DNA from 4 places in the Ensifer sp. Root954 genome. Region 4 is predicted to be linked to each of the others. Evidence: predicted binding sites of a transcription regulator. Region 4 holds the regulator's gene; each other region holds the start of a gene.
The links. Region 4 encodes PhoB, which activates phosphate uptake and scavenging genes when phosphate is short. Its sites were predicted from a motif close to TGTCATNNANCTGTCAT; they were not measured.
Positions count from the first base shown of each region.

Region 1: ASE71_RS12590 (NAD-glutamate dehydrogenase) is a predicted target of PhoB. The motif match lies at 3,100-3,116, and genes of this name have one in related genera.
Region 2: ASE71_RS11715 (DUF1045 domain-containing protein) is a predicted target of PhoB. The motif match lies at 3,249-3,265, and genes of this name have one in related genera.
Region 3: ASE71_RS18575 (DUF1045 domain-containing protein) is a predicted target of PhoB. The motif match lies at 1,582-1,598, and genes of this name have one in related genera.

Region 1 covers NZ_LMJM01000022.1:110,359-114,987, reverse strand. Annotated here, with positions in the region: gene ASE71_RS12610 (aspartate-semialdehyde dehydrogenase) at 1-298, shown strand, start outside; gene ASE71_RS12605 (lytic transglycosylase domain-containing protein) at 492-1,313, shown strand; gene ASE71_RS12600 (carbonic anhydrase) at 1,392-2,045, opposite strand; gene pdxY (pyridoxal kinase PdxY) at 2,175-3,056, opposite strand; gene ASE71_RS12590 (NAD-glutamate dehydrogenase) at 3,342-4,629, shown strand, end outside.
Region 2 covers NZ_LMJM01000021.1:92,284-96,912, reverse strand. Annotated here, with positions in the region: gene hutI (imidazolonepropionase) at 1-433, opposite strand, end outside; gene phnN (phosphonate metabolism protein/1,5-bisphosphokinase (PRPP-forming) PhnN) at 734-1,318, opposite strand; gene ASE71_RS11720 (alpha-D-ribose 1-methylphosphonate 5-triphosphate diphosphatase) at 1,315-2,454, opposite strand; gene ASE71_RS11715 (DUF1045 domain-containing protein) at 2,456-3,163, opposite strand; gene phnE (phosphonate ABC transporter, permease protein PhnE) at 3,292-4,629, opposite strand, start outside.
Region 3 covers NZ_LMJM01000024.1:141,250-145,878, reverse strand. Annotated here, with positions in the region: gene ASE71_RS18585 (NAD(P)/FAD-dependent oxidoreductase) at 1-1,023, shown strand, start outside; gene ASE71_RS18580 (PRC-barrel domain-containing protein) at 1,082-1,471, opposite strand; gene ASE71_RS18575 (DUF1045 domain-containing protein) at 1,697-2,500, shown strand; gene ASE71_RS36995 (hypothetical protein) at 2,497-2,643, opposite strand; partial or broken gene ASE71_RS36990 (NUDIX domain-containing protein) at 2,712-2,957, opposite strand; gene puuE (allantoinase PuuE) at 3,151-4,080, shown strand; gene uraD (2-oxo-4-hydroxy-4-carboxy-5-ureidoimidazoline decarboxylase) at 4,080-4,583, shown strand.
Region 4 covers NZ_LMJM01000052.1:212,789-217,417, reverse strand. Annotated here, with positions in the region: gene pstB (phosphate ABC transporter ATP-binding protein PstB) at 1-166, shown strand, start outside; gene phoU (phosphate signaling complex protein PhoU) at 217-930, shown strand; gene phoB (phosphate regulon transcriptional regulator PhoB) at 1,133-1,816, shown strand; gene ASE71_RS31580 (GcrA family cell cycle regulator) at 1,887-2,408, opposite strand; gene ASE71_RS31575 (aspartate aminotransferase family protein) at 2,830-4,029, shown strand; gene argF (ornithine carbamoyltransferase) at 4,134-4,629, shown strand, end outside.

The sequences.
Region 1 (4,629 bases), on a different contig from region 4:
GAACATCGAGTTCGAAAACGAGATCACCGCTGACGAAGCGCGCGACATCCTGCGCGAAGCGCCGGGTTGCCTCGTCGTCGACAAGCACGAGAACGGCGGCTACGTCACGCCTTACGAGTGCGCCGGCGAAGATGCGACCTACATCTCGCGCATCCGCGAAGACGCAACCGTCGAGAACGGCCTCAACCTGTGGGTCGTTTCCGACAACCTGCGCAAGGGTGCCGCTCTGAACGCGATCCAGATTGCCGAGCTGCTGGTCAATCGTGGCCTCATCAAGCCGCGCAAGCAGGCTGCCTGAAAACGGCATTAGAACCACTCACTCCCGCCAGGCTCTTTCGAGCCTGGCGGGTTTCCTGTTTCACGAGGGGCCGATCCTTCCCGGATTCACGTGAAACCACGATAAAGTTACCTGCCGCTTGCGGTAGGTGACACGGCCGGCGAAGGCTGGCATTTTTAAGAGCAACGAGATTCGGGCTATGACGGGGTATTTCATGCACAGGGCGAAGTGCGCAGCAGTGGGGCTTGCCGCCCTGATTTCGACTGCAGTTTTTCCGGCGGTGGCATCGGCCGCCCAATGCGGCAATGATGGAAGCGGCTTTGAGGCCTGGGTGCAGAACTTCAAGCAGCAGGCCTCCGGCAACGGCATCAGCCCGCAGGTGCTCGACCGTGCACTCTCCGGCGTCTCCTACAACAAGGCGACGATCCGCGCCGACCGCGGCCAGAAGAGCTTCAAGCTGTCGCTCGAGCAGTTCATGCAGAAGCGCGGCGGCCAGGTTATCATTTCCCGCGGCAAGAAGATGAAGCAGCAGAACGCCGCACTCTTTACCAGCATCGAGCGGCGCTACGGCGTGCCGGCTGGCCCGCTGATTGCCATCTGGGGCATGGAAACCGGCTTCGGCGGTTTCATGGGCAAGGAGCACACGCTCTCGGCCGTTTCGACGCTGGCCTATGACTGCCGTCGCTCGGACTACTTCACCAACCAGCTCTATGCGGCCCTGCAGCTCGTGCAGCGCGGCGATCTGAGCCCGGATGCGCGTGGCGCCGCCCACGGCGAGATCGGCCAGACCCAGTTCCTGCCCGCCAACGTCCTGAAATACGGCGTCGATGGAGATGGCAACGGCCATGTCGACATGGTTCGCTCCAAGGCCGACGCGCTGGCATCCACCGCCAATTTCCTGCGCGGCCATGGCTGGCAGCCGGGCGCCGGCTATCAGCAGGGCCAGGCGAACTTCGCTGCGATCCAGGGCTGGAACGCCGCAAGCGTCTACCAGCAGGCGATCGCCATCATCGGCGCCGAGATCGACGGTCTCTAGGATTTTCGTCCTTCGGAACGCATAACCAACCAGACAAAGGGCCCGGTTCGAAAGAGCCGGGCCTTTTTTGCTGACCGATTACATTCCCGGGCGGGAGAAGTCGCCCGTCACCGGGTCCATCACCCAGAGTTCGCCGGTCGAGATGTCGAACCAGGCGCCGTGCAGGTGGAGCTTGCCCTTGGCCTCGAGGATCTGGACGCACGGGAAAGTGCGCAGATTGGCAAGCGAGTTGCGGATCGAAACCCGCTCGAGCGCACGCTGGCGCTCCGCCTGCGTCATCACGTCGTTGCTCTGGATCTGCTCAGCCGCGGGCCTCAGCAGATGCATCCAGCGACCGATGAAATCGCCCGGTGACAGAGGCTCCGCATCGGGATCGAGTGCCGCTTTGATACCACCGCAGCGGCCATGGCCCATGACGACGATGTCGCTGACGCGCAGCGACTGCACGGCGAACTCGAGGGCTGCCGAAGTGGAGTGGTAGTGACCATCCGGCTCGTAGGGCGGCATGAGATTGGCGACGTTGCGCACGACGAAGAGTTCGCCCGGGCCGCTGTCGAAGATCGTTTCCGGCGCAGCGCGCGAGTCGCAACAGGCAATCACCATCGTCTTCGGCTTTTGCCCGGTTTCCGCCAGCGCCTTGTAGCGTTTCTGCTGCTCGCTGAAGCGACCGTTCATGAAGTTGTGGTAGCCGTTCAGAAGATAGTCCGGAAAACGCTGCTGCTGCTTGTCCATCGATTGCTCCGCTCGTGCTTCAAGGCGGCATGGCCGGCTTTCGCCCACCTGCGCCTCCGTCATGAAAATGATCGCGATCTAAAATTCAATCCACGATGCCATAGGGGTGGCGGTCCGTGAACAGCTTCTTCACTTGCGCCGCATCTGATTCGGATGAACCAGTCGGCGCATCTGCACCATCGCCATTGGCGTCGATAGGCTCGACGCGTCCTGCTCGATGGTCAGTTCATCCGCGCCGCGCTTGACGCTCCGCGCGATGATCTCAAATACGCTCGCAGTCGCCATCTGCAAGGCGCGTTCCTCTGAAAGTCCTTCAAGGATCCGGGCGAGAAACACCGCCGCCAACAGGTCGCCCGTACCATTCGGCGGGTTTTCGACCAAACGATGTTCGGCAAGCAGGGCGTGGTTGCCCGAGAGAAAGAGATTGCCGGTCCCGCCGCTCATCATCGGCACGGCAGACGTCACCAAGACGCGGGCCGGACCGAGGCCGAGCGCTGCATCAAGGATCGCCGTGTTCGTCTCCAACGTCGCCCCGGCAAGCCAGGCAAGCTCGTAACGGTTCGGGGTCGCGAGATTTGCAAGCGGCAGCAACCGGTCGCGAATGGCAACCGCCGTGGTTTCCGGCACATAGAGACCGCCAGCATCGCCGATCACGGGGTCGCAGGCGTAGATCAGTTTGGGATTGCGCTCCTTCAGCGCCGTCACCAGCCGGGCCACGCTTTCGGCCTGTCCGGCCGAGCCGAGGTAGCCCGAAAGCACGGCACGCACCTCTCCGGCCCAGGGTGCTGCAATGAGGTCATCGATCACCGACCCGAAATCCTGATCGGAAATGGTGACCCGCGTCGAGCGGCCGTGGCCCGGATGCCAGGGGAGGATGACGGTCGGCAGGGCCCAGACTGGATGCCCCAGAGTTTCAAGCGCGAAGACCACGGCCCTGTTGCCCACCTTGCCGCGCACGACATGGCTCGAGATGACGATGACGGCGCCGGGCAGGGAAGGCATTTCGGGCATCGACCAGTCCAATCCTACGATCTCGAAACTCTGTTCACCCGACTGTCACCCCCCTGTCAACAGCCGATGGCAGATAGGCTCCGGAGAAGCCTCTGGCGTTTTCGTGCTTTTTCTTCGATTTTCGAGCAATTTTCGCGAAATTACCTTCGATTTAAATGGATTTAAGCTGTTTTCACGTGAAATTCTCCGATTTTGGGCTCGATTTTGCCGAAATCAGCGTAAAAAGCGGTCGCCATTAGCCATGGTTCTGATAGGGTTTGGCCTATCATGAATGGGAGAGACTTCATGGGCGTGAAATACAATCCGAAGCGGGACAGACACATCGACGCAGCGAAGGCGGCCGCCATCAAACTGGGCGTCGAGGCGCTGGCGCCGGAGATCCTCTTCGGTGGGGCCAGCAACGATGACCTCGATCTCTATTCGGCGGACATGCTGGCGCTGACGGCCGCCCATGCCTATCAGGAACTCGCCCGCTGGGATGGCGGCAAGCCGCAGGTTTCCGTCGAAACCGTCGCCGGTGTAGCACCTGGCGGCACCGAGGTGTCGATCATCGCGGTCACCGAACGCAACATGCCGTTCCTCTATGATTCGGTCATGGGGGAAATCACCAGCACCCACCGTGACATTCACCTCGCGATCCACCCCATCCTGGTCAAGGAGCCGGGCAAGCCGGCAAAGCTCTTCGATCCCGAAGAGGAAAGCGATCCGTCGCACCGCGTCAGCCATATCCAGATCCACCTGACGAAGCTGGCCCCCGTCGAGGCCGAACAGCTCAGCAACCGCATTCGCGACGTGCTGGAGCAGGTGCACCAGGCTGTGCACGACTGGCCAGCGATGACCGCGCTGCTCGATCATGCGATGCAGGAACTGGAGGCCTATAACGCCTCGCGCAAGAAGAGCGACCGCGACGAGGCGCTTGCCTTCCTCCGCTGGTTGCGTGACAACAACTTCACCTTCCTCGGCATGCGCGAATACACCTATTCCGGCAAGGGCGGAAAGGCGATGGTCGAGCGCGGCAAGGGCAGGGGCCTCGGCATGCTCTCCAATCCCGATGTGCGCGTGCTGCGCCAGGGCAAGGACGCGGTGCTGACTACGCCTGAAATTCTCGCCTTCCTCGAAAGCCCGGATTTCCTGATCGTCACCAAGGCCAACGTCAAGTCGGTCGTCCATCGCCGCGCCTATATGGATTATATCGGTGTCAAGCGCTTCGACGCCGACGGCAATGTCGCCGGAGAACTGCGCATCGTTGGCCTCTTCACCTCCTCGGCGTATACCCGCCAGGCGGCCGAGATCCCGCTGCTGCGCCACAAGATCGAAAAGATCGTCGATCACTTCGGCTACGATCCGCAGAGCCATTCCGGCAAGATGCTCGACAACACGCTCGAATCCTATCCGCGCGACGATCTCTTCCAGATCGATGTCGGCCTGCTCGCCGCTTTCTGCGAACAGATCAACGAACTCGGCGACCGGCCGCGCATCCGCGTGCTGCCACGCATCGACCATTTCGACCGCTTCGTCTCGGTCATCGTCTTCGTGCCGCGCGAACAGTACGATTCGGATGTGCGCGAAAAGA
Region 2 (4,629 bases), on a different contig from region 4:
CGGTCGAGACGCCTTCGGCAAGAAGCGTGTCGAGCCGCGGCAGGGCGCTTTCGACAAGCTGGTCGACGGTCAGCGCATTGGTCGCCTTGACCGAGGAAACGATGCCGCCACCGGCGCGCGCAATCTCTTCATAGGTGGCGCCTTCGAGGCGCATCCGGAATTCGCGGGCGCGGTTGCCGCCATGAACGAGATGGGTGTGGCAGTCGATGAGAGCGGGCGTCACTACGCGGCCCTCGTAGTCCGTCGCTTCAAGGCTGCGTGCGAGGTCGGCGGGCAGTCCGTTCTCCGGCCCGGCATAGGCGATACGCCCATCGACGACCGCAACGGCCGCATTCTCGACGAGGCCAAGACCGTCAACGGTTTCGCCAAGCGTCACGAGACGCACATTGCGCCAGATGCCGGATGTCTGCCTGCGGGTCGAGAGTTCTTTCATCAGGTCGCCTCCACTGAATATAATGTATATACATATTAATCCGCTCCACAAGGGGAAATTTATGGAGCCTGCGGAAAAGGAAAGGGTGATCGGCCGAGTGAAACAGAGCGGGGGCTTTGAGGAGATGGCCGTAGAACTCTGATTTCTCGGGAATTTCTCTCCCCGGGTTCGTCATCACGGCAGGCAAAAAGAAAAGGCCCCGAGCCCTGAGGTTCGGAACCTTTGTCTGTGTCCTTGGAATGGGGATCGCGGCGCGTGCCCGCGACCCGGAACCCTGCCTGGCCGCGAAAACAGATCACGCTAAACCGCGTGATCCGCCTTAGTGCGCAGCCGTTCAACCACCTCGACGAAGCGATTTCCGGCAATGTCGAGGCGACCGCTGTTGTCGATCACGCTGACATCCGGGCCTGAGGTCACGTCAGGAGCCTGGCGGCTGAGGCGCCGCAAAACTTCCTCTTCACTTTCGCGGCCGCGTTCGGCAAGCCGCTTTGCAAGCACCGGCGTCTCGGCTGTAACAACGACGACGGCGATCTCGCCGAAGGCTTCGCGGAACGCCGGCAGGGCACCACGGCTGCCATTGACGATCGCCGTCATGCCGTCCCTGACATTCCTGAGCACGACGGCGGGGATGCCGTATTTCAGCCCATGCGCATCCCAGAAAACGGCGAAGGCGCCGTCCTTCTGCATCTCGACGAACTCGTCTTCCGAGACGCTTTCATGCACCTCACTGCCGGCATCCGACGGACGGGTGATGACGCGGCGGACGAAATGCACGTCATGACAATCCGCAAAATGCCGGGCGGCAAAGCCCATGACGCTGTCCTTGCCGGCGCCGCTTGGTCCAACGACGACGACAAGCGCGCCGCCCTGGTTGTTCGCGCTCATGCGACACGCCGTCCTTCGCGCCAGACGGAGCGCACGACCGGGATGCCTTCCTTGCGATGGACGCGAGCGATATCGGCGCGAAGGCCGACGCCGATGCGGCCGCGGTCATCGAGACCGACGGTACGCGCCGGCGTCGACGTCACCATGGCGATTGCCTTTGGCAGGTCGACGGCGTCGAGTTCGTCGGAGAGCACGAAGGGGGCGTGGATCAGGCTGAAGGGCACATAGTCCGACGACAGCACGTCGAGCACGCCGCGCTCGGCGAGATCGCGGGCGGCGATGTTGCCGGAGTGCGACTTGCCGCGCACGATGTTCGGCGCGCCCATCAGAACGCTGAGGCCCGCGCGGTGCGACGCCTCGGCGGCCTCGAAGCTCGTCGGGAACTCCGCAAGCTTGATGCCGAAGCCGATCGATTCCTCGACGTGGTCGACGGTCGCGTCGTCATGGCTGGCGATCGTGATGCCGCGGGCCGCACAGGCCTCGGCGAGCGCGGTGCGGTGCGGACCGGCATACTTGGCCGACAACGCCTGCTGCCGCTCGACGAAGCGCGCGAATTCCTCGTCCGAGAAGCCGCGCTTGGCTTTATAGTAGAGCGTGTACTGGTCCATCGTCCGGAACTGGCGCTGGCCCGGCGCATGGTCCATAAGCGAGACGAGCTTGACCTGCGGATCGTTCTGGAAGTCCTCGTAGTGATCGAGCACGTCGGACGTTGAAACTTCGCAGCGCAGGTGGATCAGGTGATCGGCGCGAAGGCGGCCCTCTTCCTTGGCCTGGGCCAGCGCGTCGGCCATGCTGCGCATCTCGCCCTTCTGGAAGCCGCCATCCTCGTCGGAGCCGAGACGCAGGCAGTCGAAGACCGTGGTGATGCCGGAGGTGACCACCTGTGCGTCATGGGCCTGGATTGCCGCGATCTTCAGCCAGCGCACGCCCGGGCGCGGCGAGTAGTGGGCTTCGAGGTGGTCGGTGTGCAGCTCGATGAGGCCGGGGATCAGATAGTCGCCTTCAAAGTCCTCGCCGCTGGCAACCGTGCCCTCGGAAATGTCGGCAATCTTGCCGTCGCGGATCAGCACCGAACCGTCGAGGATACTATCCTCGAGGACGATGCGGGCGTTGGTCAAAACCTGTTCTTTGCTCATCTCATGCGATCTTTCGTTGGGTGTCGCTGCCGAGCGGCAGCAGGGAGCGGACAGTAAAGGGTGCGCCGCGCTCCGGTTCGACGAAGAGCGCGACTGACGTGACGTGAAGTGGCTTGCCGATATGCTCGGCAAAGGTGGTTTCGAGCGCGGTACGCATCACGCCGCTGGTTTCCGTGGGCACCGGGCCAGTCAAGGTCAGGTGGAACTGGAACTCTTCGAAAACATAGGGATAGCCCCATTCTTTGAGGTAGCGCCTCTGGCGCTCCGGCAGGCTGTTTGGCTTGCGGCGGGCAAAGTCGGCGTCCGACAGCGGCGCGCGGAACGGGTCGAAGCGGTGAACGGCGTCTTCGGCCAAATCCAGCAGGTCGACGCAAGGCGCGGACGGCACGAGTGCGAAGAACGGGCCCAACTGGTGCAGCACGATTTCGGGGATCTCGAACGGGTCGAGGTCGGCGGCAAAGCACTCGAAAATACTTAGGAGCTCGTCTTCGTCCCGGCCTTCGGCAAGCTCGAAGGGAGCCTTCAGCGTACCGTGGAAACCGTAGCGCCGCGGGTCAGCCGTCAATGTGCGTTGCGTCTCTTCGTCAATCCCGGCGATCGTCGGAAGCGTGAGGTCCTCACCGGTAAAGGCGTCGCGTCCCAGCCAACGGGACGCGACCTGCGACAGCCGGTCGTCCGCCGGCGGCGCGAAATAGATGGCATAACGCACGGTCTTCACTTTCTTGTAGCGACCGGCCCGCCAGGGCGGCGGGTCGATTGTTTGCGGGGATGCGATGCGCAGCTAGCCGATTTCCATGACAACATCATGATGGCGGACACGCAAATGCTTGGCTGTCGTCAATGTGCCTTGCTGCCCATCAGCCGCGAACGGCACGCGTTCGAGATGCTGTCGAAAATAAAGACAACCAGCAAGATCAGAAGCACCATATAGGCGACATTTTCCCAATCGGAATTGGTACGCATCGCTTCCCAGAGTTTGAGGCCGATACCGCCGGCGCCGACGGCGCCGATGATCGTCGCCGAGCGAGTGTTCGATTCCCAGAAGTAGAGCGCCTGGCTGGCAAAAACCGGCAGCACCTGCGGAAGCACGCCGAAGCGCTGCACGGCAAGCGGCGTCGCTCCGACCGACTTCACGCCCTCGCGCTGCTTGTCATCGATGTTTTCCAGCGCCTCGGAATAGAGTTTGCCGAGCGTACCGGTGTCGGTGAAGAAGATCGCGGAGATGCCGGCAAGCGGTCCGGGGCCGAAGGCGCGGGTGAAGAACAGTGCCCAGATGAACATGTCCACCGACCGCAGGAAGTCGAAGAAGCGCTTGACCACCTGGTTGGTCAGGAAGCTCGGCGTGATGTTTCTGGCGGCAAGGAAACAGAGCGGGAAGGCGATCAGCGACGCAAAGAGCGTGCCGACGAAAGCCATGACAACCGTCTGCAACAGCTTCGTCCAGACGTCCAGATGCTGCCATTCGGCGTTATAGAGGATGTTGTTCCAGGCGAGCGAAAGGTTCGAACGCGTCGGGTCGATCTGTTCGCCGGATGTGATGAGCGCGACGACCTCGCCATAGCTTTTGCCGAAGAAGGGCGAGTTGGTGTCGAACAGGAAGTTCGCCCAACCGAAGAAGCGGTTGCGGACGGAAACCTCGTCGCCTTCCACTTCAGCCCACCCGGTGGCGCCAAAGGCAAGCACGATCTTTTCGCCTGGCCGCTTCTGTGTCGCCCAGGCGGGCAGTTGGCCCTGCGGCCTCACCGTGTCGACGCCGTCTACGGTCATCACAAACGTGTCACCGCCATGGGTAGCCTTCACCAGGCCATCGGCGATCTCGATCCTGGTCGAGCGGTCGTAGGTTACGACGACGCGCGTCAGCACGTCTTCCGTCCGGGTTTCGATACGGTTCTGCGTTTCGGCAGCGGCTGTGCCACCGAGCGCGGAGCCGGGCGCCATGAAGCTGAACGACGAGCTTGCCTTCGGCTTGACCGCCTGCGCGGTGGAGGCCGGTATCTCGACCTGGCGCGTCACCGTCTGCCTGTCGAGCTCCACCCAATCCGGATTGGGATTGGGCCCGAGCGGCGAATTGCGCTGATAGTTGAGACGCATCGTACGGTCGGGGGCGACGTGGATTTCCGGGCGTACCTCATAGGAAACCCAGTCGGCGAGGTAGGTGCCAGCGATGCCCCAATT
Region 3 (4,629 bases), on a different contig from region 4:
GGTGGCCTTTTGGGCGCGCTCATGCCGCATATGCCGGATCGCTGGAACGATAAGAAACAGTTCCAATTCGACGCGCTTGTGACGCTCGAGGAAGAGATAGCGGCGCTCGAGGCGGAGACAGGGCTTTCGACCGGCTATCGGCGGACGGGTCGTTTGATCCCGCTTGCCAAGCCTCACCTGCGCGATATCGCCCTCCGGCACGAGCAGGATGCACGGAGCCATTGGCGCGCGGCCGACAGGCAGTTCCACTGGCACGTGAAGGACGACGGGCCTGAGGGCTGGCCGGGTGCTGCCGCGGCGGCGCATGGCATGGTCTTCGACACGCTCGCCGCACGGGTTTCGCCGCGTCGCATGCTTGCTGCGCTCCGCACAGCGCTCCTGCAGGCACCGAACGCCTATTTAGACGAGGGCAGGGGCGTGCGCCGGATCGAGCCGGAACGCGGCCGGGCCGAACTCGACGATGGCACCCGGATCGATTTCGAGCATTGCATCATCGCGGCCGGCGTCGGCAGTTTTCAACTGATCGACGACGTGTCGGTGCCGCTGGCGGAAACGAGCGGCACGGCTGTCAAGGGGCAGGCGGCACTGCTGCGGGCGGAGATCGATCCGGCGCTTCCGGTGATCTTTGCCGACGGCGTCTACATTATTGCCCATGACGACGGCCATGTGGCGGTCGGCAGCACCAGCGAAAACAGTTTTGCCGATCCCCTGTCGACGGACCAGCAGCTGGATGAGCTGCTTCGGCGCGCCGTAGCGCTCGCGCCGCGCCTGGCGGGTGCCGAGGTGGTGGAGCGATGGGCAGGGTTGCGCCCGAAAGCGACGGGGCGCGAGCCGATGGCAGGCCGGCATCCGGACCATCCGAACGTCTCGGTCCTGACCGGCGGGTTCAAGGTGAGCTTCGGCATCGCACACCGCCTGGCGCGTTTCGTCGTCGAAGAGATCGCCGGTTCTCCGGCGATCGATATTCCCGATTCTTTCTTCTGCCGGAATCACATAGCCGCACTTCGCGAGAAACATCTTTAGGGCCGGACATGCGAAGGGCCCCGCCCGCGGCGGGACCCGAAAGATCGAAAGTCAGGCATTACATCCAGTAGGGCGGCACGCCGTAGTAGTCGTAGACACGGCGTCCGTTTTCCGCGTTCCAGTCGTATTCTTCGGTGCCGTGATATTTCGGCGCGTTTTCGACCTGATCGCGAGTCACATCAGTGCGATAGCCGCCGAGCTTCTCGTCATAGGTCAGCTTTGCCCAAGGCAATGGATAGTGGTCTTCGCCGAGGCCGAGAAAACCGCCGAAGCCGAGCACCGCATAGGCGACGCGCCCGCTGCGCTTCTCGATGATCACGCGCTCGATCGAGCCGATGTGTTTGTCGTCGGGGCCATAGACCCTCGTGCCTTCAACCTTGTCGCTTGCGATCAGGTCGTGGGTCTCCTTGATCCGGGCGTCCTGAAGGTTCGCATTGTGATAGGTCACGCTTCTTCTCCATCCTTGTTTTCCTACCTTTTAGGAACGGGCGATGGGCCGGATGGTTCCGAAAAACGAGGGGTGACGTTCGCACCGCTGCCGCGCTCATCCCCGGCCGACTTCGTCAATCTGTCACGCAAATCACCTAAGACGCGGCCATTGGACAAGTCGGGGTGAGGGCGGAAAACCGCAGCTATTGCTCATCCTGCGCTGACGGATACCCGGAGCCAGCCGATGCGCTATGCCATTTGTTTTACGCCGCCGATGGCCGACCCGCTTTCCGCGACCGCTGCAAGCTGGCTGGGGCGCAATGTCTATTCCGGGGACCCTGCCGAGTTGCCGTCGGTCGCGGGCTTGAGCGCCGCGGATGTCGCCTATCACACGGCGGTTCCGCGACGCTTCGGCTTTCATGCAGTGATGATGTCGCCGTTCCGCCTGCATCCGGACATGACGGAACCGAAGCTTCTGAAGGCGCTGATGCATTTTGCCGGCGCCCAGACTCCGTTCGAAATCGATCGCCTGGAGGTCGCCCGCATCGGCCGATGCTTCGGGCTGATGCCGCAGGTGCCGAGCACGGCCATGCATCTGCTTGCCGCCAACGTCGTCCAGGAGTTCGACGCCTTCCGCGCGCCGCTCAGCGAAGACGAGATCGAGCGCTCCGATCCGGACAGGCTGACCGCCCCACAGTTCTCCAACTTGCACCGTTGGGGCGATCCGCATGTGATGGACGAATACCGTTTCCACATGATGCTGACCGGTCCGCTTGCGCCAGACGCGATGCGGCGGGTCGAGGCGCCGCTCCGTGACCTGTTCGAGTCCTGCCTATCAAAACCGCTTTCGATCGGCAGCCTTGCGCTGTTTGTCGAGCAGGAGACGGGCGCACCCATGCGGGTGCATTCGCAGCACCCGCTCGGCAAGATCTCGACGAACACGCGCGCAGAGCGGGCGAAGCGGGCCGCCGCCGACCCGTCGCTGGCGCCGCAAGGCGCGGTCCAGCCGCTGCCGCTGATCGTCGCTGCGCTGATGGCGCAGCGCTAATCGGAAACGGACGCGGGCGAAGCTGCAAAGAGCAGCGCTTTCGGATAGGGCAGGCCGAGGTCCGGCATGTCCGCCGGCGCGAAGTAGCACAGCGACTTCGTTTCGCCATCGGTGATCGGCTGCTGGAACCGACGATCCGGCATCGATAGAGGGTAACCACATATTCGACGTGGTCGCCGTTCGGGTAGGTGTAGCGAAACGCTTCTCCGCCGAAGACGCCCAGTATCCGCTCGACCGAGACCGGATAGCCGGTTTCCTCCATGACCTCGCGGATGACCGCATCGACAGGCGTCTCGCCCGGCTCGATCGCGCCGGCAGGCAGGCTCCAGCCTTCGCCACTTGCTTTCTCCTGCAAGAGGACCCGGCCATCGGAATCGACAATGACGGCCGCCACTGACGGGCAGAGAAGCAGGCCGGAACCGACTTTTTCGCGGAGCGCTTGAATGTAGGATTTCATCTCGATGAGGGCCGTTGTCCTTGCCGATCCATTCAACGCTGTTTCGAAAAATCTCTCAACCTCGGGCTCAGCCGAATTTTTCTGGTAATTTCCGTCAGGGCCGTGGCGCTGCCGCTGCCCTGCCTCACGTCATTTCGGTATCGACAATCCGGTCGGCGGTGATACCGTTCCTAAAAATTCGAAGGGTGATTTGATGTCTGAGACTAAGTATCCGCGCGACCTCGTTGGCTACGGCCGCAATCCGCCGAAGGCAAACTGGCCGGGCGATGCGCGCATCGCCGTGCAGTTCGTGCTGAACTACGAAGAGGGCGGCGAAAGCTGCATTCTCGATGGCGACCCAGCGTCCGAGTGCCTGCTGTCGGAAATTGTCGGCGCGCAGCCCTGGGCTGGCCAGCGTAACCTCAACATGGAATCGATCTACGAATACGGTGCCCGTTCCGGCTTCTGGCGGCTGTGGCGCATGTTCACCAGCCGCAACGTCCCGCTGACCGTCTATGGCGTGACGCAGGCCATGGCGCGCAATCCGGAAGCGGTCGCTGCCATGAAGGAAGCCGGCTGGGAAATCGCCAGCCACGGTCTGCGCTGGCTGGAATACAAGGACGTGCCGGAAGAGGTCGAACGCGAGCATATCCGCGAAGTCGTCCGCCTGCACACGGAGCTCACCGGCGAGCGGCCGCTCGGCATCTACCAGGGCAAGCCTTCGGCCAATACGCTGAAGCTGGTGCTGGAGGAGGGCGGGTTCCTTTACTCCTGCGACAGCTACGCCGACGAACTGCCCTACTGGGTGCCGGGTCTTTCGGCCGACAAGCCGCACCTGATCATTCCCTATACGCTTGATGCCAACGATATGCGCTTTGCGACGCCGCAGGGCTTCAACAGCGGCGACCAGTTCTTCAGCTACCTCAAGGACACATTTGACGTGCTCTACGAGGAAGGTCGCCAGGGCGACGCCAAGATGATGAATATCGGCCTTCACTGCCGTCTCGTCGGCCGCCCGGGCCGCGCTGCTGCGCTCGCTCGCTTCATCGACTACGTCATGTCGCACGACAAGGTCTGGGTGCCGCGTCGCATCGACATCGCCAACCATTGGTACCAGCACCACAAGCCGGAAGGGGCGCTCTGATGACCGACCGTGATGCCTTCGTTGCCCGTTTCGGTGGCGTGTTCGAGCACTCGCCCTGGGTTGCCGAACGCGCCTACGACCGAGCCGCGGCGACCGGGCTGACGGCGGGCACGGTGCATTCGGCGCTCTGCCAGGCCTTTCGCACGGCGCTGCCGCGCGAGAAGATGCAGGTGCTGCGCGCGCACCCCGATCTTGCCGGCAAGCTGGCGATCGCCGGTAAGCTGACGGCGGACTCGACGGCGGAGCAGGCGTCTGCCGGCCTCGACCGGCTGACACCAGAGGAGCATGAGCGCTTCACCGCGCTCAACGACGCCTACACGAAAAAATTCGGCTTCCCCTTCATCATCGCGGTGAAGGGGCTGACCAAGGGGCAAATTCTTGCCTCCTTCCAAAGCCGCATTGACAATTCGCCCGAAGAGGAATTTGAAACCGCTTGCGCACAGGTCGAGAAAATCGCCCGCCTGCGCCTGCAGTCGATGATTCCTGGAGACGAAAATGCCTGACAAAACCGTTCGATGCCTGTCCCCGCTCATGAGGAGGGCCCTCGAA
Region 4 (4,629 bases):
CACGATCGTCATCGTGACCCACTCGATGCAGCAGGCCGCCCGCGTTTCGCAGCGCACCGCCATGTTCCACCTCGGCAATCTCGTCGAGGAGAACGACACCGACAAGATGTTCACCAATCCGGATGACCAGCGCACCCAGGATTACATCATGGGCCGCTTCGGCTGAGGCCGCATAAGGCTGCAACAGTAACTGCAAAGCGCCCGTAAGGATCGACGATCATGTCCATGCATATCATGTCCGCCTATGACGAAGAACTGAAGTACCTGACGCGCCGCATCTCGGAGATGGGCGGCCTCGCCGAACAGATGGTCGCCGAGTCCGTTCGCGCGCTGGTCAACTCCGACCTGGCTCTCGCACAGAAGGTGATCTCGGACGACACCGTCCTCGACGACGCCGAGCGCCAGATCGGTGAGAAGGCGATCGTCACGATCGCCAAGCGTCAGCCGGTCGCCGCCGACCTGCGTGAGATCATGGGGTCGATCCGCATCGCCTCCGATCTGGAACGCGTCGGCGACCTCGGCAAGAACACCGCCAAGCGCGTGATCGCGGTCGCCGGCTCCGGCATTCCGCGCAAGCTCGCCCGTGGCCTCGAGCATCTGGCAGAGCTCGCTCTCGTCCAGCTCAAGGAAGTGCTCGACGTCTACGCCTCGCGCTCGCCGGAAAAGGCCAACAGCATCCGCGAGCGTGACGAGGAGATCGACGCGATCTACACCTCGCTGTTCCGCGAGCTCTTGACCTACATGATGGAAGATCCGCGCAACATCACGCCCTGCACGCATCTTCTGTTCTGCGCCAAGAACATCGAGCGCATCGGCGACCACGCGACCAATATCGCTGAGACGATCTATTACATGGCGACGGGTGCTCAGCCGGAAGGCGAGCGTCCGAAGGATGACACCACGTCGACGCTGGGCTCGGTCAACGACTGAGCGCCAAGCGCGCCGTAAGCATGCATGCCCTTTGAAATCTGATCCGGTCGCGGCTTCGGTCGCGGCCCCGAATTCCTGTATCTGAAGCATGTGGTTTTCGCCCCGCCTTTGAAAACGGCGGATGTGCTCCAGATTTAGAGTGTCTGAGCGCCGGCCGGGCCGATGAGCCCAAAGGCCGCCCGCGGTAAGGAGACGTTACCTGATGTTGCCAAAAATCGCCGTAGTCGAAGACGAAGAGGCGCTGAGCGTTCTGCTGCGTTACAATCTGGAAGCCGAGGGCTTCGACGTCGATACGATCCTGCGGGGCGACGAGGCGGAGATCCGGCTTCAGGAGCGGCTGCCCGACCTGCTTATCCTCGACTGGATGCTGCCCGGTGTTTCCGGCATTGAACTTTGCCGTCGGCTGCGCCAGCGTCCGGAGACCGAACGTCTGCCGATCATCATGCTGACGGCGCGCGGCGAGGAAAGCGAGCGCGTCCGGGGTCTGGCGACCGGTGCCGACGACTACGTGGTCAAGCCCTTCTCGACGCCGGAGCTGATGGCGCGTGTCAAGGCGATGCTGCGCCGGGCAAAGCCCGAGGTGCTCTCGACGCTGCTTCGCTGCGGCGACATCGAACTCGACCGCGAGACCCACCGCGTTCATCGCCGCAGCCGCGAAGTGCGCCTCGGCCCGACCGAGTTCCGTCTTCTGGAGTTCCTCATGTCCTCGCCGGGCCGCGTCTTCTCTCGCTCGCAGCTTCTGGATGGCGTCTGGGGTCATGACATCTATGTCGACGAGCGCACCGTCGACGTGCATGTCGGTCGTCTGCGCAAGGCTCTGAACTTCTCGAACATGCCCGACGTCATCCGCACCGTTCGCGGCGCCGGCTATTCGCTCGAAAGCTGAGCGGTCTGAAAGTCGCCAACAAAAAAAAGGGGCCGATCGGCCCCTTCCTTTATCAATGCGGTCCAGCTTCTTAGCGGGCCCTGCGGCGCTCCCCCGACGGCTGGTAGGCCAGCCGCGCATGGAAGGTGCAGTAAGGCGAGGCTTCCGGGGAATCGTTGCCGCAGAAGTGAAACTCTTCCTTCAGCGGGTCGCCGATCGGCCACTTGCAGGTGCGCTCGGTGAGCTGGGTCAGCTCGAGGCGGCGCGACATCGGCACGACAACGTCGGTGCGGGTGCTGAAATCCTGCTCGGCAACGAGATCGACTTCGATTTCTTCCTTCAGAACGACAGCGCCGGCCGCGCGTGCAACCGGGCGGGTCGAAACGCGCGAAGCGTAGTTCGGCGCGCGCGGTGCCGAAGTCGGGCGCTTCGGACGGGCCGCCGTCGTGGTGCTGCCACCGGCCTTGGCGCGACCTGGCAGGCTCAGGCGGTGAACCTTGCCGATGACAGCGTTACGGCTGACGCCGCCGAGCTGTGCCGCGATCTGGCTTGCGCTCAGGCCCTCGGACCAAAGCTTCTTCAGTTTCTCCACCCGCTCGTCAGTCCAGTTCATTTCTGCACTCTCCGTTCTCAGCGTTGGGGATGGCAGAATCCCTCACCGCACCCCGGCTAAACCCCGGGGTTGCAAACGCGATAACTCTTTTGGTGACTAGGTCCGCCGCATGCGTCTAGTAATTGAATGTTAACGTACTGACCGCTGGACTCTGTGGCAAGAGTCCCGGGAATCAGGCCGAATCGATTTCGTAGTTTTCCCCAACTTGCTCGGCCAGCGTTGCATTTTTGCAAGCCCTCCCGGACGATTTTTCTGCTGCCAGGAATCGACCCTTCATGTTGCGCTGCAAGGCTTGGTTTTGTTGACATTGCAGCGCGAAATGGGAATAGTGCCTGCGCCGCCGAAAGGCGGCATTTTTGATTTTTATCGGCCCGCGTGAGGCGCGGGATCGATGTCGATCTGGAGTGAAGGAGAGCCTCGCATGACTGCAACCACGCCGCTTTACGATACCTACATGCGCGCGCCGTTGCGTTTCGAGCGAGGAGAGGGCGCCTGGCTGATCGCTGAAGACGGCACGCGTTATCTCGATTTCGGTGCCGGCGTTGCCGTGAACTCGCTCGGCCACGCGCACCCGCACCTGGTCGAAGCGCTGAAGGCGCAGGCCGACAAGGTCTGGCACCTGTCCAACCTTTATGAAATTGCGGGCCAGGAAAGCCTCGGCCGCCGGCTGACGGCGGTGACCTTTGCCGACAAGGTCTTCTTCACCAATTCGGGCGCGGAAGCGCTGGAATGCGCCATCAAGACGGCACGGCGTTACCACTTCTCCAAGGGCCACCCGGAGAAGTTCCACGTCATCACCTTCGAAGGCGCCTTCCACGGCCGCACGATCGCGACGATCGCCGCCGGTGGTCAGCAGAAATACATCGAAGGTTTCGGGCCGAAGGCGCCGGGCTTCTACCAGGTTCCGTTCGGCGACATCGCCGCGGTCAAGAATGCGATCACCGAGGAAACCGCAGCGATCCTGATCGAGCCGATCCAGGGCGAGGGCGGCATCCGTCCGGCGACCAAGGAGTTCATGCAGGAACTGCGCGCGCTCTGCGACGAGTTCGGCCTGCTCTTGATCCTCGACGAGGTCCAGACCGGCGTCGGCCGTACCGGCAAGCTGTTTGCCTATGAATGGGCGGATATCCGTCCGGATATCATGGCGGTCGCCAAGGGTATCGGCGGTGGCTTCCCGTTCGGCGCCTGCCTCGCGACTGAGGAAGCCGCATCTGGTATGGTGGCGGGCACGCATGGCTCCACATATGGCGGCAACCCGCTGGCCATGGCCGTCGGCAACGCCGTGCTCGACGTCGTTCTGGCCGACGGATTCCTGACGCATGTGCGCGATGTCGCGCTGGTCTTCCGCCAGGGCCTTGCGTCGCTCAAGGACCGCTTCCCTGATGTCATCGAGGACATCCGCGGCGACGGTTTGATGCTGGGCATCAAGGTGAAGGGCCCTTCGGCCGATCTGCTGAAGGAAATCCGCGCCGAAAAGCTCCTGGCCGTGCCGGCGGGCGAAAATGTGCTGCGTCTGCTGCCGCCGCTGACCGTGACGGCGGAAGAGGCGCGCGAGGGGCTCGCACGTATCGAACGCGCCGCCGAGGCGGTTCGCAAGGCAAGCGGCAACGCCGCGGCCTGAAGGTAGCGACCCAGGGCCGACTAAGGCGTTAGAATGACCTTCGTGCGGGCACGTCGATAGCGTGCCGCACCAGGGACCGATTTTTCAGACAGGAACCGAGTACGATGGCAGGCACCAGACATTTTCTCGATCTTTCGGCCATGACGGCCGCCGACCTCCGGACGATCATCGACGATGCGCGCGTCCGAAAGGCGGCGACCAAGGCCGGAACTGCCGAGAAGCCGCTCGCCGGCAAGATGCTGGCGATGATCTTCGAAAAGCCCTCCACCCGCACCCGCGTTTCCTTCGATGTCGGCATGCGCCAGCTCGGCGGCGAAACCCTGTTTCTGTCGGGCACCGAAATGCAGCTCGGCCGCGCCGAGACGATCGGCGACACGGCCAAGGTGCTCTCGCGTTACGTCGACGCCATCATGATCCGCACCACCGACCATCGCCGCCTTCTGGAACTGGCCGAGCATGCGACGGTCCCGGTCATCAACGGCCTGACCGACGATACGCACCCCTGCCAGATCATGGCCGATATCCTGACCTTCGAGGAGCATCGCGGTCCGGTAAAGGGCAAGACGATTGCCTGGACCGGCGACGGCAATAACGTGCTGC